Linked DNA regions of Halioglobus japonicus. The protein of the gene in region 2 interacts with the protein of the main gene of each other region in a pairwise test. Links are inferred from orthologs where the notes say so. Each region holds a gene or a part of one and is shown on either strand. Other genes may lie near its edges.

Evidence for each region.
Region 1: the proteins of gltA (region 2) and BST95_RS12760 interact in binary tests that used the Escherichia coli proteins (3 or more experiments, as listed by UniProt). The link is inferred for Halioglobus japonicus from one-to-one orthologs.

What each region holds. Positions count from the first base shown.
Region 1 is NZ_CP019450.1:2,709,857-2,712,971, reverse strand. The notes cover bases 1-2,788. They hold BST95_RS12760 (YegS/Rv2252/BmrU family lipid kinase), read left to right. Parts: upstream 1-840; coding sequence 841-1,737; downstream 1,738-2,788. Other genes in these bases: BST95_RS12745 (arylsulfatase), read left to right, coding at 2,717-2,788; BST95_RS12755 (HdeD family acid-resistance protein), read left to right, coding at 1,759-2,334; BST95_RS12765 (disulfide bond formation protein B), read left to right, coding at 258-788; BST95_RS12770 (pseudouridine synthase), read left to right, coding at 1-119. In the rest of the region: more of BST95_RS12745, read left to right, coding at 2,789-3,115. UniProt on the Escherichia coli protein: In vitro phosphorylates phosphatidylglycerol but not diacylglycerol; the in vivo substrate is unknown.
Region 2 is NZ_CP019450.1:2,499,479-2,502,666, forward strand. Bases 164-3,024 are described here. They hold gltA (citrate synthase), read right to left. Parts: upstream 2,309-3,024; coding sequence 1,019-2,308; downstream 164-1,018. Other genes in these bases: BST95_RS11845 (beta-ketoacyl-ACP synthase III), read right to left, coding at 164-903. Also shown: more of BST95_RS11845, read right to left, coding at 1-163.

The DNA.
Region 1 (3,115 bases), 210 kb from region 2 along the record:
TTAACAATGAAGTGCTCGCCTTGCATCGTTATGCGATTGGCCCCTTTGAACTCGACGATGCACTGGCGCCCGGGCAGTCAAAAGCGATTGCGCCGCAGCTGCCGGCGCAATGGTCATGATCTGACCAGTGTCCCGCTAGGCCAATGCTGACGCAGCCTGTGGCCGGTTTTCCTAGGGTTCTACAAGAGTCATCCACAAGCTGTTCATATTTATTGTGGATTAACCGTTATACTAGCGCGCTCAAGAGAGAGCATTTTATGAACACATCCGCCACCAGCATCTGGGCCTCGATTGCCGCATTTTTCACCAGCAAAGGCTACTGGGCCGCGTTGGCAGTGCTCGGCATTTTCATGGAGGCTGTGGCCCTCTACTACCAGTATGTGATTGGCGATCCTCCCTGCCAGGTGTGTATTCACACCCGCATCTGGGTGGCAGCGTTTACCTTGCTTGCCATAGTGATGTGTGTGCTGCCCGCAAGAAAGTGGCTTAACGTTAACGGCCACGTGCTGGCCATCGTGTGTATGGCTGGTCTTTGGGAGCGCTGTAAATTCCTTTGGGATGTTGAGAACCGGCGCGGTGACGGCACCTGTGAAATTTTTCTCAACTTCCCCGACTGGTTCGCACTGGATGCGTGGTTTCCGGCAATGTTTGAGGTAAAGACCCTGTGTGGGTTTACCCCGATGATGCCACTTGGGATCACCATGGCAGAAATGCTGGTGGCCGCATCCTCGGTGCTGGTGGTCATTTCGGTGTTGGCGCTGGGGCTGGTCATTCGCAAGCCGGCATAACACGCACTACGACAATGTTCCTCGGTTACGCAAAGAGAGGTCTCGTCCTGCGATGAGAAAACGCAAGCAACAACCGGTACTGCTGCTACATCGCAAATCCGCCAATCGCCCGGAGGTAAAGGCCGCTGTTAAAGCAGTGCGCCGGCGCGGGGTAGACCTGCTGGTGCGGATTCCCTGGAACAAACGCGATAAGCGCAAGCAGGTGAAAGCGCTTTTGCGGGAAGGCTATAGCCGCATTATTGCCGGGGGAGGGGACGGCACTCTCAATGCAGTCGCAGATGCAGTGGTCAATTATCGCAAGACTGGCCAGAGCGTCAGTATGGGCATTCTGCCGTTGGGCACTGCCAATGATTTTGCTCATGGTCTGGCATTACCCTGTGACGATCTTGAGGCCTGCTTGTATCTGGCCGCCACAGGGAAGCCCCGGCCACTGGATATAGGGGCTGTTAACGGTCGTCACTTTATCAATGTTGCCAGTGGCGGATTCGGCGCAGAGGTAACCGCAACCACTCCACAAGATATTAAGCGCCACCTCGGCGGCCTGGCTTATACCCTCAACGGTCTGGTGAAGTTGTGGGATATGAAACCTTACGCCGGCGCCTTGCTGCTCCCGGACCAACCTGCCATTCCCTACAGTATGCTGTTAATGGCGGTCGGCAACAGTCGGCTCGCCGGCGGTGGCTTCGAGGTAGCGCCGGCAGCGGACCCGGCGGACGGACTATTGGATCTGATGCTACTCACAGAGGGCGCGCTAACCGACCCTACCAGGGCGCTGGCAGAAATCCAGACGCCGCTGAACCCGGACAATACGCTGGTGATGTATCGCCAGGCAAAAGCTTTCACGCTCGAATCAGAGCAACTCCTCCATATTAATCTCGACGGAGAACCGATTACGGGTCATCGCTTCAGCTTCGAGGTTTTTGACAGTGCTCTGGATGTCGTCTATTAGTTGCTCAGGGAGGAATTTCTCATGGGCACAGTGACAGACGTTACGAAAGCAGGCACACGGACGGCCACCTGGTTGGGTATCGCCGTATTATTAATGGGTATTCTGGCGATCGCCATGCCGTTCGCCACCGGGGTAGCCATCACCATCGGCCTTGGCCTGGTGTTGCTGGTGACGGCGATTGCACAGCTGGTATTTGCGTTCCAATCGCATTCATTCGGCAGCGGGGTGCTGCGATTTGCTTTTGGTCTGTTGGCAGGCATCTGCGCCATTGCGCTCATGACCCAGCCGGGCGCAGGGCTGGCCACTATCACGCTCTTCCTCGCCGTCTGGTTTATGGTGGACGGTGTATTCGCCATTATCCAGGGTATTCGCTGGCGGCCGGAGCCAGGTTCCGGCTGGTTGATTTTCAACGGCATTATCGGACTAATACTGGGCATCATGGTTTATAACCAGTTCCCCAGTTCCGCGGTGTGGCTGGTCGGGCTTATGGTAGGCATCCGCCTGCTGGTATCGGGATTCACAATGATTGCCTTTGGCGCCATGGCGCGCGGGGCGGCGAAGGCTATCGATAAGGAGATAGACCGGGCCACCGCCTAACGCTGTTGCATCTCAGGGGCCGTTCCATTCCAACCAGTGCCCCCATCATCTGCTTTACACTGCTCTCGCTCAGCGTCTTTGCTGAGCGGGCTCAGGGCAGCGAAGCCACTACTCAGGATTCTGCTGCTCCCCGCCATATCATTCGTACCCAAACGCGTGATGCCCATGTGTTTATTCCTGAGCCTGCCTATGCTCGGGCGATGCCGTTGATTGTGCTGCTCCATGGCTATGGGAATGGAAAATGTGCGCAATGCCCATTGCGTCTTCATAGTTGTTGCGGGCCTGCTCCGGGCCCGGCAGCAAAGAGAAACACCTGCGAAGTGGCTAAGCGCCCGTTTTCTTCCGGCAAACCCGTCAAGCTTTGGTCGTTGGCCTATTTATTGTGACCGAGCATTTATTTTTCTGGATTTGGAGAGAAGTTGGTGCTATCTCTACATGGGTTAATAATGATTACAGGTACGTACAAATGTTCAAAAAATGTCTCAAGGTTAGTTGGGTAATGGCGTTGTTGGTACTCCCAACTGTGGCTTACGCAGCCCCACCAAATATTCTCGTTATATGGGGTGACGATATCGGTTGGTCTAACGTCAGCGCCTATAATCATGGCGTGATGGGGTATAGCACCCCTAACCTAGACAGAATCGCGACCGAAGGGGTTTTGTTTACGGACCACTATGCACAGCCTTCATGCACGGCCGGTCGAGCTGCTTTTATCACCGGCCAGTATCCAATTAGGTCAGGCATGACAACGGTAGGCCAGCCAGGTGATGCACTGGGTTTA
Region 2 (3,188 bases):
GTTGGCCTGGTGTAGCCACATGCGCTTGAGCTGGTCAGCGGGGATGCCCAGAGCGTCGAGCTGGGTGCTGATCTGCTTGGCCACGGCCGGGCACACTTCCTTGAATACCTTGCGTCCCTCCTGCACGAACAGCTTGTCGGCCTGGCCGATGCCGGATTCGTCGCCGCGATTGAGGAAGCCAAAGTTGTTGCGGATATTGTTGGAGTAAATGGTTTGCAGGACGCTATCGACGATCACGTACTGATGGGCGCTGCTGGCCTGCTCGGCCCGTTCAACAATCACTGCCGTGCACACATCACCGAAAATGAAATGGGAATCGCGATCGCGGAAATTCAGGTGTCCACTGCAGATCTCCGGATTCAACATGAGCACGCAACCGGCGCTGCCCGCGGCGACCATATCCCGGGCCTGCTGGATGCCGAAGGTGGCTGAGGAGCAGGCTACGTTCATATCAAAGCCAAAACCGGTGATGCCCAGGGCGTCCTGGATTTCGACCGCCATGGCGGGGTAGGGGCGCTGCATGTTGGATGCGGCGACGATGACGGCGTCGATATCAGCCGCGTTTTTGCCGGCCTGTTCCATGGCTTCACGAGCCGCTGCGATAGCCATTTCGCACTGGATGGACGGTGCGTCGTCCGGGCGCTCGGGCAGCGAAGGCACCATGCGTTCGGGGTCCAGGATGCCGGATTTGTTCATTACATAGCGCGACTTGATGCCGGACGCCTTGTGGATAAATTCTGCCGAGGAGGGCTGCAGAGGCGCCAGTTCACCGGCTTCAATGGCGGCGGCGTGGGCGGCGTTATAGGCCTCAACATAGGCATTAAAGGAAGCAACGAGTTCGTCATTGCTAATGGATTCTTGCGGGGTGTAGAGGCCGGTGCCGCTGATGACAATATCGGTCATGCTTCAGGTCCAAAAATTATTGATTGCGTATTCTACTCACAAAAAAAGCCGCAGTGCGGCTTTCTTGTTTGGTAATTGTGGGAGCGATTTGCTGTGGCGCTCGCTCCCACATGCCTTAGCGGTCCTCGAGGGGTACGAAGTCGCGCTTGTCGTGGCCGGTGTACAGCTGGCGGGGGCGACCGATGCGGTAGCTGCCGCTGATCATCTCGTGCCAGTGGGCAATCCAGCCAATGGTGCGGCCGACAGCAAAGATCACGGTAAACATGCTGGTGGGAATGCCGATGGCCTTGAGGATGATGCCGGAGTAGAAGTCGACGTTGGGATAGAGCTTCTTCTCAATGAAGTACTCGTCTTCCAGGGCAATTTCTTCCAGGCGCTTGGCGATAGCCAGCAGCGGATCGTTTTCCAGGCCCAGTTCCGCCAGCACTTCGTCGGCGGCTTTTTTCATTACCTTGGCGCGCGGGTCGAAGTTCTTGTACACGCGGTGACCAAAGCCCATCAGGCGGAAAGGATCGTTCTTGTCTTTGGCGCGAGCCACGAACTCGTCGATTCGCGAGACATCGCCGATTTCCTGCAGCATATCCAGTACCGCTTCGTTGGCGCCGCCGTGAGAGGGGCCCCACAGCGCAGCAATACCTGCAGCGATACAGGCGAAAGGGTTGGCGCCGGAGGAGCCGGCCAGACGTACAGTGGAGGTGGACGCATTCTGTTCATGGTCGGCGTGGAGCAGGAATATCTTATCCATGGCATCGGCCAGTACCGGGCTGATGTTGCTCTTTTCACAGGGTACGCCAAACATCATGTGCAGAAAGTTCTCTGCGTAACCCATGCTGTTATCGGGGTACATGAACGGCTGGCCGATGGAGAACTTGTAGCTCATGGCGGCCAGGGTAGGCATCTTGGCGATCAGGCGAAACGCCGCCACCTGGCGGTGCTGCTCATCGGAAATATCCAGTGAGTCGTGATAAAAGGCGGACAGGGCGCCGACAACACCACACATAATGGCCATGGGGTGGGAGTCGCGACGGAAGCCGTTGAAGAAGTGAGCCAGCTGCTCGTGCACCATGGTGTGGTTGGTGACGGTGCTGACAAACTTATCCTTCTGTTCCTTAGTGGGGAGCTCTCCGTACAGCAGCAGGTAGCAGGTCTCGAGGTAGTCTGAGTGCTCGGCCAGCTGCTCGATGGGGTAGCCGCGGTGCAGCAGAACGCCCTTGCCGCCGTCGATGTAGGTGATCTGGGATTCACAGGAAGCGGTTGATACGAAGCCAGGATCATAGGTGAACATGCCTTTGCCAGTGAGGCTGCCAACGTCCACAACGTCCGGACCGATGGTTCCGGAGTAGATGGGCAGCTCGACTGCCTCGTCCATTCCATCGATCGTGAGGGTGGCTTTTTTGTCACTCATAAGGGGGTCCTGCAGTGAGATATCAGTAGGGTGGCCCACTATAGTGATTCAGCACTTTTTGTCAATCAATCAAGGACTAATGTCGCCTATCGTGTGCGCAGTTTGGGCGTAAAATCGGCAAACAGGTTTTTCGATGATCGACGCAGATAGGCGTAAATCGTGAAATTGCCCCCGGGGGGGCGCCGGGTTTGTAATTGGCGCCCTAAGTCCTTATAATTTCGCGCGTTTTGGACTTGCCGACCGTCCGGGTGGGCGTCCAAAGCGGGCTTCACGCCGTACACATTAATCGTCTTGTGGCGCAACAATGGTATTCAATGTGAAAGACAATCGTCCTGTTAGTCTGGACACCGGTAGCCAGCGGATTGCTATCTCCTCCGCGCAACCGTCCTTTTTACTTCGCGTCTATGGCGCTGCTCACCCCGTTCAGGGGACCCAGATCCTCAAGGGTTAAACACTATGTCCGGAATTCGCACAATCTCTTTTGACGGCGTTATCGTCGGCGGCGGCGGCGCTGGTATGCGCGCTGCTCTGCAACTTGCCCAGTCTGGCTATAAGACTGCGGTGATCTCCAAAGTATTTCCCACTCGCTCTCACACGGTGTCCGCCCAGGGCGGCATTACCTGTTCCATCGCCTCGTCTGACCCCAATGACGATTGGCGCTGGCATATGTATGACACTGTTAAGGGCTCCGACTATATCGGTGACCAGGACGCTATCGAGTACATGTGCTCCGTTGGCCCCGAGGCCATTTTTGAGCTTGAGCACATGGGGCTGCCGTTCTCACGCACCGAGGAAGGCCGTATTTACCAGCGCCCTTTCGGTGGCCAGTCAAAGAATTTCGGTGAGGGCGGTCAGGCTGCCCGCACCTGTGCTGCGGCCG